Regions from separate parts of the Pseudomonas lurida genome, predicted to be linked through region 1. Evidence: predicted binding sites of a transcription regulator. Region 1 holds the regulator's gene; the other holds the start of a gene.
What was found. Region 1 encodes sigma-54, which starts transcription at its own class of promoters, with help from an activator protein. Its sites were predicted from a motif close to ANTGGCATNNANNTTGCTNT; they were not measured.
Positions count from the first base shown of each region.

Region 1 (4,418 bases):
CACGCCGCCTACTTATAGAGCGTTTTATGCTGAGCAAAAAGATTCGCAACTTCCTGCTATTCGGGGTCATCGCCGCGCTGTTCCTGGCGGTGGGCTACTGGAATATCAGCCCGGAGCGCTTTCTCGACCAGCCTGCTGCGCAGGTTGACGAGAGCGCTATCGACTATTACGCCACCAATGCCAAGAGCGTGCAGTTCCTGCCAGATGGCAAGGTGCAGTACGAAATGACTTCGGACAAGGTTGAGCATGTCAAGGCCAGCGAAGTCACCCTGCTGACCAACCCGGACATGAATATCTACCGGGGTACCGAGTTTCCATGGCACGTCACCAGCAAGCGTGGCGAGGTCAACCCGGACGGTACCGAGGTGGAACTGATCGACTCGGTGCGCGTTGCGCGTACCGACGATAAAAAGCGTGAGACCGTGATTACCACCAGTCGAATGACCGTATTCCCGCAGAAGCAATATGCGCAGACCGAGCAAGACGTTAGAATCGACGGCGCTGGCGGTGTATCGACTGGCAAGGGAATGAAAGCGTATTTGAAAGAAAGCAGGATACACCTGCTATCGAACGTAAGAGGACAGTATGAGGCTCGTTAAAACTCTCCCTATTTTGCTCGGTCTGGGCGCAGCACTGGGAAGCGTGAGCGCCTGGGCTCTGCCGAACGATAGCCAGCAACCGATCCACATCTCGGCTGACGACGCGCAGCTCGATGACAAGCAAGGCGTCGCCACCTACACCGGCGGCGTGATCATCACCCAGGGTTCGATGAAGATCACCGGCAACACGGTGACACTGACGCGCACCCAATCGGGCGATATCGACGTGGTGACGTCGGTAGGCAACCTGGCTTACTTCGAACAGAAGCAGTCTGCTACCGATACCGGCCCCATGAAGGGCTACGGCAAGACCATCCAGTACCACGCCCAGCAGAACCGCATTGTCCTGATCGACCAGGCGAAGGTACTCAGCCCCGATGGCAACTCTACGGAAGGTGAGAAAATCACCTATGACACCGTGAAACAGGTTGCCAACGCCGGCCGCGCGACTGGCAGCAAGCTCAGCGCGCCGCGCCCACGCATCGATATGGTTATCCAGCCGAAGAAGAAGGCCGAGTAATGGCAACCCTGAAAGCCCAGCATCTGGCCAAGGCCTATAAAAGCCGTCAGGTCGTGCGCGACGTCAGCCTGTCGATCGACAGCGGCCAGATCGTCGGCTTGCTCGGCCCCAACGGCGCCGGCAAGACCACCTGTTTCTACATGATCGTCGGCCTGGTCCAGGCGGATCAGGGCCGCGTACTGATCGACGATCTGGACGTGAGCCACCAGCCGATGCACGGCCGCGCCCGCGCCGGTATCGGCTATCTCCCGCAGGAGGCGTCCATCTTCCGCAAACTGTCGGTCGCCGATAACATCATGGCCATCCTCGAGACCCGCAAGGAGCTCGACCGAGACGGCCGCCGCAAGGAGCTGGAAAGCCTGCTGCAGGAGTTTCACATCAACCATATCCGCGACAACCTCGGCATGAGCCTGTCCGGTGGTGAGCGTCGCCGTGTGGAAATCGCCCGCGCCCTGGCCACTGCGCCCAAGTTCATCCTGCTGGACGAACCGTTTGCCGGCGTCGACCCGATCTCGGTGGGCGACATCAAGCAGATCATCCATCACCTCAAGGCCAAGGGCATTGGCGTGCTGATCACTGACCACAACGTCCGTGAGACCCTCGATATCTGCGAGACCGCTTATATCGTCAACGATGGCCAGCTAATCGCCGAAGGTGATTCCGCCACGATCCTGGCCAACGAACTGGTCAAGGAAGTGTACCTGGGTCACGAGTTCCGCCTGTAAACACCGTGGTGTCACGGCCGTTCGCCAAGGTGCGCGGGAGTCAATGAAAACCTCCGGATTTTTATTGTTACCGCGCTCTAGGCAAAGCCCCCGACATCAGGCATATAATTTGCTTATGTTTGGCGCTCACGCGCCCTGTCGTGGATGGCGCATTGCGCCGGCGAATAAGGTGTTAAGCCCCTGCCATGAAACCATCGCTAGTCCTGAGAATGGGCCAGCAGCTGACGATGACACCGCAGCTGCAACAGGCCATCCGCCTGCTCCAATTGTCGACCCTGGACCTGCAACAGGAAATCCAGGAGGCCCTGGAGTCCAATCCGATGCTCGAACGCCAGGAAGAAGGCGACGACTTCGATAACGCAGACCCGCTGGCCGATAACATCGAGCAAAAACCCAATTCCGACGTGCAGGAACCCTCCTACCAGGAATCCGCCCCTACGGTGGACAACCTCGAGGAAGGCGAATGGAACGAACGCATCCCCAACGAGCTTCCGGTCGACACCGCCTGGGAAGACGTCTACCAGACCAGCGCCAGCAGCCTGCCCAGCAGTGACGATGACGAGTGGGACTTCACCACCCGCACCTCCGCCGGCGAGAGCTTGCAGAGCCACCTGCTGTGGCAACTGAACCTTGCGCCGATGTCGGACACCGATCGCCTGATCGCCGTGACCCTGATCGACTGCATCAATAACCAGGGTTATCTAGACGAGACGCTTGAAGAGATTCTTGAAGCCTTCGACCCTGAACTGGATATCGAGCTGGACGAGATCGAAGCCGTCCTGCACCGCATCCAGCAGTTCGAACCTGCCGGTATCGGCGCGCGCTCCCTCAGCGAATGCCTGCTGCTGCAATTGCGCCAACTGCCAGCCAAGACCCCTTGGCTCGCCGAGGCCCAGCGCCTGGTCACCGATTACATCGACCTGTTGGGCAGCCGCGACTACAGCCAGTTGATGCGCCGCATGAAGCTCAAGGAAGACGACCTGCGCCAGGTCATCGAGCTGGTGCAGAGCCTCAACCCGCGTCCCGGCTCACAAATCGAGTCCAGCGAAGCCGAATACGTGGTTCCGGATGTGATCGTACGCAAGGACAACGAGCGCTGGCTGGTAGAGCTGAACCAGGAATCGGTGCCGCGCCTGCGGGTCAACCCGCAATACGCCGGCTTTGTGCGTCGCGCCGACACCAGCGCCGATAACACCTTCATGCGCAACCAATTGCAGGAAGCCCGCTGGTTCATCAAGAGCCTGCAAAGCCGCAACGAAACCCTGATGAAAGTGGCCACCCAGATCGTCGAGCACCAGCGCGGCTTCCTGGAGTACGGCGACGAAGCGATGAAGCCGCTGGTACTGCATGACATCGCCGAAGCGGTAGGCATGCATGAGTCGACCATTTCGCGGGTGACCACGCAGAAATTCATGCATACCCCACGGGGCATTTATGAACTGAAATACTTTTTCTCCAGCCATGTCAGCACCTCAGAAGGCGGTGAATGCTCGTCCACGGCGATCCGCGCGATCATCAAAAAACTGGTTGCCGCGGAAAATCAGAAAAAGCCATTGAGTGACAGTAAGATCGCTGGTTTACTGGAGGCACAAGGCATTCAGGTCGCCCGTCGAACCGTCGCCAAGTACCGCGAGTCCCTCGGGATCGCGCCTTCCAGCGAGCGTAAGCGTTTGATGTGACGGGCGGGCCACAGCGTTCCAGTGGCAGGTATTCCTACCTGCCGCTTTATGCACTGGCAACGAAGGAGAAGCTGTATGCAAGTCAACATCAGTGGACACCATGTAGAAGTCACCCCTCCACTACGCGACTATGTCGAGCTGAAGCTGAGGAAGCTTGAGGGACATTTCGACAAGATCACCAACGTGCAGGTCATCATGAAGGTCGACAAGCTTCAGCAGAAAATTGAAGCGACCCTCCAGATACCCGGTGGTGAAGTGGTCGCCAATGCCGAACATGAAGACATGTATGCATCAATCGACTTGCTCACAGACAAGCTTGACCGCCAACTTAAAAAGCATAAGGAAAAGAATCTGAGCCTGCTTCAGGGCACAGGTCGTTAACTCTCCCCCCATGATCCGACTTGAAACCATCCTGACCCCCGGCCGTTCCCTCGTGAACGCGCCGGGCGGCAGCAAGAAGAAAGCCCTTGAGCAAATTGCCAACCTGATCAGCCGCGAAGTGCCTGAACTGGAAATGCAAGATGTCTACGAGGCTCTGATTGCCCGTGAAAAACTCGGTTCCACCGGTTTTGGCAACGGCATCGCCATTCCCCACTGCCGCCTCAAAGGCTGCGAGACCCCAGTCAGCGCCCTGCTTCACCTGGACGCTCCCATCGATTTCGACGCTATCGACGGTGCCCCGGTCGACCTGCTGTTTGTACTGCTGGTCCCGCAGGCTGCCACCGATGCGCACCTGGAACTGCTTCGGCAGATCGCCAGCATGCTCGACCGCAAGGAAGTACGCGACAAACTGCGCAGTGCCAACAGCAACGAGGCGCTGTACCAGGTTGTCCTGGATGAACAGAACGGGCAGTAATCATGCGTTTGATCATCGTCAGCGGCCGCTCCGGCTCGG
Region 1 is NZ_PDJB01000001.1:1,040,583-1,045,000, reverse strand. It holds gene ATH90_RS04685 (KdsC family phosphatase) at 1-18, shown strand, start outside; gene lptC (LPS export ABC transporter periplasmic protein LptC) at 27-599, shown strand; gene lptA (lipopolysaccharide transport periplasmic protein LptA) at 586-1,119, shown strand; gene lptB (LPS export ABC transporter ATP-binding protein) at 1,119-1,844, shown strand; gene ATH90_RS04665 (RNA polymerase factor sigma-54) at 2,030-3,523, shown strand; gene hpf (ribosome hibernation-promoting factor, HPF/YfiA family) at 3,599-3,904, shown strand; gene ptsN (PTS IIA-like nitrogen regulatory protein PtsN) at 3,915-4,379, shown strand; gene rapZ (RNase adapter RapZ) at 4,382-4,418, shown strand, end outside.

Region 2 (4,418 bases), 3.5 Mb from region 1:
GATGTTGGCCATGGCCGGGTTCACTTCCGAGTTGATGTACTCGAAATTGACCTCCATGATCGCTTGCCAGGCTTCCTTCAAGTCGATGAAGGCCTGCTCCAGCACCATGCGCACCACCCGCAGCTCGGTAGGGGTGAACTCACGGCCTTCGATCTTGGCGTGGCGGCCGTCGCCGCCGAAGAAGTTGTCCACCAGCTTGAACACCAGCTTGGCATCAAGAATGAACAATGCGGTGCCGCGCAGCGGCTTGATCTTGACCAGGTTGAGGCTGGTCGGCACGTACAGCGAGTGCACGTACTCGCCAAACTTCATCACCTGCACGCCACCCACGGCCACGTCCGCCGAGCGGCGCAGCATGTTGAACATACTGATCCGGGTATAGCGGGCGAAACGCTCGTTGATCATCTCCAGGGTCGGCATGCGTCCACGGACGATGCGATCCTGGCTGGTGAGGTCATAACTTTTGACGCTGCCGGGCTCGGCAGCCATTTCGGTCTGTACCAGACCATCGTCCACGCCATGCAGCAGCGCGTCGATTTCATCCTGGGACAGCAGGTCTTGCACGGCCATGTCGTGATCCTACTGCAATACGAAGTTAGTGAAGAGCGCCTGCTCGACCACGACTTTGCCGAGTTCCTTCTGGGCCACTTCCTGCACGCTGGCAGTGACCTTCTGGCGCAGCATTTCCTGGCCCACAGGGGTGGCAAGTGTGTCGAAGCTCTGGCTGGAGAACAGCATCACCAGGTTGTTGCGGATCACTGGCATATGCACCTTGAGGGCGTCCAGGTCCGACTGGTTGCGCGCCAGCAAGGTGATGCTCACCTGCAGGTAACGCTGACGACCGTTCTGACTGAAGTTGGCGACAAAGGCCGGAAGCATCGGCTCGAAGATTGCCGGTTGCTTGACGTTACTGGCGGTTTCGGCGGCGGGTGCCGGTTTGCTAGCGCTGCTGTGCATGATGTACCAGGTGCCACCTATCGAGGCGCCGATGGCCAGGAGCAAGCCCAGGACTATCAACAGGATAAGCTTGAGCTTACCTTTGCCTGCGGGTGCTTTTGCTGCGTCGTCGCTCTTCGCCATGCCAATAATCCGTCACTATTCGGGGATTCATAGATCTACGGAAAGGCAAGAGCAAGTGTTATGCCAGAGTTGTCTGGCAACCGGGGAAGATGGGGCACCATCAATCATTTGTGGGAGCTGACTCACCGCCATCGCAGGCAAGCCAGCTCCCACACTGAGCGTGTTTTGACAGGGATCAGGCGTAGTAGTCGACCGCGCTGGAGCCGATCACGGTCGACGTCACCGGCGTCACGGCTTCAGCCACATCAGCGTGGTTGCCGCTGTCGCCATTATCACCGCCGCGCCCCCCGCTGCTGCTCACGCCACGAGTCTGGGCCTGCTGTTGCTGTTGTTCCTGGCCACGGGATTGGTCGGATACGTTGACGTCCACCTGGCCCATCCCCTGCTGGGCGAACATCTCCCGCAAGCGGCCCGACTGGCTTTCCAGCGCTTCACGCACCACCGGGTGGGCGCTCATGAAGTTGACCTGGGCCTGCTGGTCGGCAGTCATGTTGACCTTGATATCCAGGCGACCGAGCTCAGCCGGCTGCAACTGGATCTCCGCCGACTTGAGGTTGGCACTGGACAGGTACATCACACGGTTGACGATTTCGTCGGTCCAGCCGCTCTGGTGCATGGCCAGCGGCGCATTGGCCACGGGCGGCAAGGCGTTGGCGGTTTTCGGCGTAGCGGCCTGGGTCAATGCGGCCAGGCGATTGGCGAAGTCATCCACACGGGTATCGCTGCTGGCGTTCTTCAGGTCCTTGAGACCGTCCTCGATCAGCCCGCTGAATGCCTTGTCGCCGCCCTGGTCGGTGCTGTCCTTGGTGGCTTGCTGGTCGACCATATTGGCCAGGCCGGCGGCAAAATTCTGCGCGGCGGTCGGCTGATCCTGAGTCGGCGCCGGCGCGGTTTTCGCCGGAGCCTGACTGCTGGCCGACACATGCCCGCCCTGCTCCATCGCCAGTCGCACGGCCGGCATGGCGTCGAGGGGATCGGCTTCCGGGTCGAAGGCCGGCTTGGCCTCCTCGGTCGCGGCGACCGGCGCTGCAGCCACCGGCTGGGCTTTCTCATCCTTGGCGGTGGTGACGGGCGCCGGGGTCTCGACCGGCACCGGCACAGCCACCGGGGTGACGGCGGCAATCAATGCCGGGTCGACCACCGGGTCAGCGGGAGGCTGCTGCACCAGCGTCGGATCGGTAGGTGCGTCGTCATCCTTGCTGGCACTGTCGTCGGTACTGGCCGGCGGCTTGGCAGGCAAGGTATTGCCGCTATCGGCAACCGCTGGCGTGCTGGCGGCAGGCTTGTCGTTGCCTGATGCCGGCTTGGCGCTGGCGTCGGACGACTTGCCCGCGGTGGGTTTGGACGCGTTGTCGTCGGCCTTCGCCGTGGGTTTGGAGGCCTGGTTGGCAAACACTTGAGCGAAGCCAGGGCCCTTGTCCCGTGGGTCCGCAGCCACAGCCGGTGAGTTGGCGGCGGGCGCTTGAGGCTTGGCCGCGGGGGCAGCCTGAAGGAGCGAATTCGGGGCGACTGGCATAGGTAAAGGTCTCCACTGCATGGGGATCGGGGATGCAGTATCTGGAGGTAGAGCAAGAGTCGGGCCAGGTTTTGTGTGTATATCCATTATTTGGGCAACCATAGGTAGCCGTTACCGAAGAAACGGATATGTACACAATCAAACCTGAAACCGCTGCCGCTCCGACTCATACAACGGCTTCACCAACGCAAACTCCCGATCAATCTGATCGACCAGCTCCCCCAGATCCCCAACCGCAGACTCAACCGACTCAACCTCCAACCGCTGACACAACTGCGCCAACCGCACCGCCCCCAAGTTCCCACTGCTCCCCTTGAAGCTGTGCGCAATCCTTCCCAACGCCTTCGCATCATCCCTGGCCTTGCGCAGCGCTTCGACGCGCTTTTGGGAATCATCGAGAAAGGTATCGAGCAACTTGGGATATTCGCCTTCCATGACTTCCTGCAAACCCGACAGCACCTGCGGGTCCAGATGTAGATCAACCACTTGCTCGCTCCTTGATCAAGAATCGGCGGATTATGCCAGAGCGCCCCAGGAAAACTCCACGCAGACACTGCGCCCTCCATCGGACCAGCGTACATCGCTGCTCAACTGACGCACCAGGCTCAAGCCCCGGCCAGACAGGCGGTCGATACCCAGGGGCCGCGCCAGCACCTGCTCCACATCGAACCCCGGGCCACTGTCTTCGACGCGCAGGGTCAGCTTGCCGCCTGCCTCGGTCGGTACGACCTGCACATGCACGCGTATGTAGCCGCTATTGAGCTGCGCCAGGCGGTCATTACGCTGGCGGTAATACTCGGCGAACCCTCGTGCATCGCATTTGAGCCGTGAATCCAGGCCCAGCACGCCATGCTCCAGGGCATTGGAATACAACTCGGCCATCACGCTGTAGAGCGCCCCGCTCTGCTCCCGCAGGCCGTGGATCTCCAGCAATAGCTGCAGCAGGTACGGCAAAGGGTTGTAACGCTTTAGGGTCTCCGCACGGAATTCGAAACTCACCGACCAATCCAGCGGGCACGACTGCCCGCTGTCGGCATACAACGGCCCGGTGGCACGCAGTTGCTGGCCGGTGTGCAGGGTGATTTCCACCATGCTCACGTCATCCCGCGCCTCGCCTCGAAAGGCCGCCAGGGCCCGTTCAATGTCTTCAAACAAACGGTCAGGCTCGCGGTTGTCGGCGAACACCTGCTGCAAGCGTTCGGCGCCGAACAACTGGTCATTGGCATCGGCGGTATCCAACACCCCATCGGACAGCAGGAACACCCGATCGCCCAACGCCATGGGCCAGACTTCGGTGCGATCATCAAAGGCTTCGGCCGACAGCACCCCCAACGGCAAATGCCGTGACGCCAGCGGCGTGCGCTTGCCGGTGGCGACTTCATGCACATAACCATCGGGCATGCCGCCGTTCCACACCTCCACCACCCGCCGCTGCGTGCTCAGGCACAGCAAGGTGGCGCAGCAGAACATGTCCACCGGCAGGATGCGCTTGAGCTTGGCGTTCATCTCCCGCAGGGTCTGTGCCAGGCCGTAACCCTTGGCGGTCATGCCGTAGAACACTTCCGCCAGGGGCATGGCCCCCACCGCTGCCGGCAAGCCATGACCGGTGAAGTCTCCGAGCAGCACGTGCATATCGCCAGAGGGGGTGTAGGCCGCCAGCAACAGGTCGCCATTGAACAGCGCATAGGGCGATTGCAGGTAGCGGATATTCGGCGCGGCATTGATGCAACCGGAATGCGCGACCTTATCGAACACCGCCTTGGCCACCCGCTGCTCATGCAGGAGATAGCCGTGATGCTTGGCGATCAGGTCGCGCTGCTGC
Region 2 is NZ_PDJB01000001.1:4,506,321-4,510,738, forward strand. It holds gene fliM (flagellar motor switch protein FliM) at 1-570, opposite strand, end outside; gene fliL (flagellar basal body-associated protein FliL) at 580-1,080, opposite strand; gene ATH90_RS20360 (flagellar hook-length control protein FliK) at 1,256-2,596, opposite strand; gene ATH90_RS20365 (Hpt domain-containing protein) at 2,735-3,082, opposite strand; gene ATH90_RS20370 (ATP-binding SpoIIE family protein phosphatase) at 3,113-4,418, opposite strand, start outside.
Region 2: a site for sigma-54 is predicted at 2,646-2,665, ahead of ATH90_RS20360 (flagellar hook-length control protein FliK). Genes of this name have one in related genera too.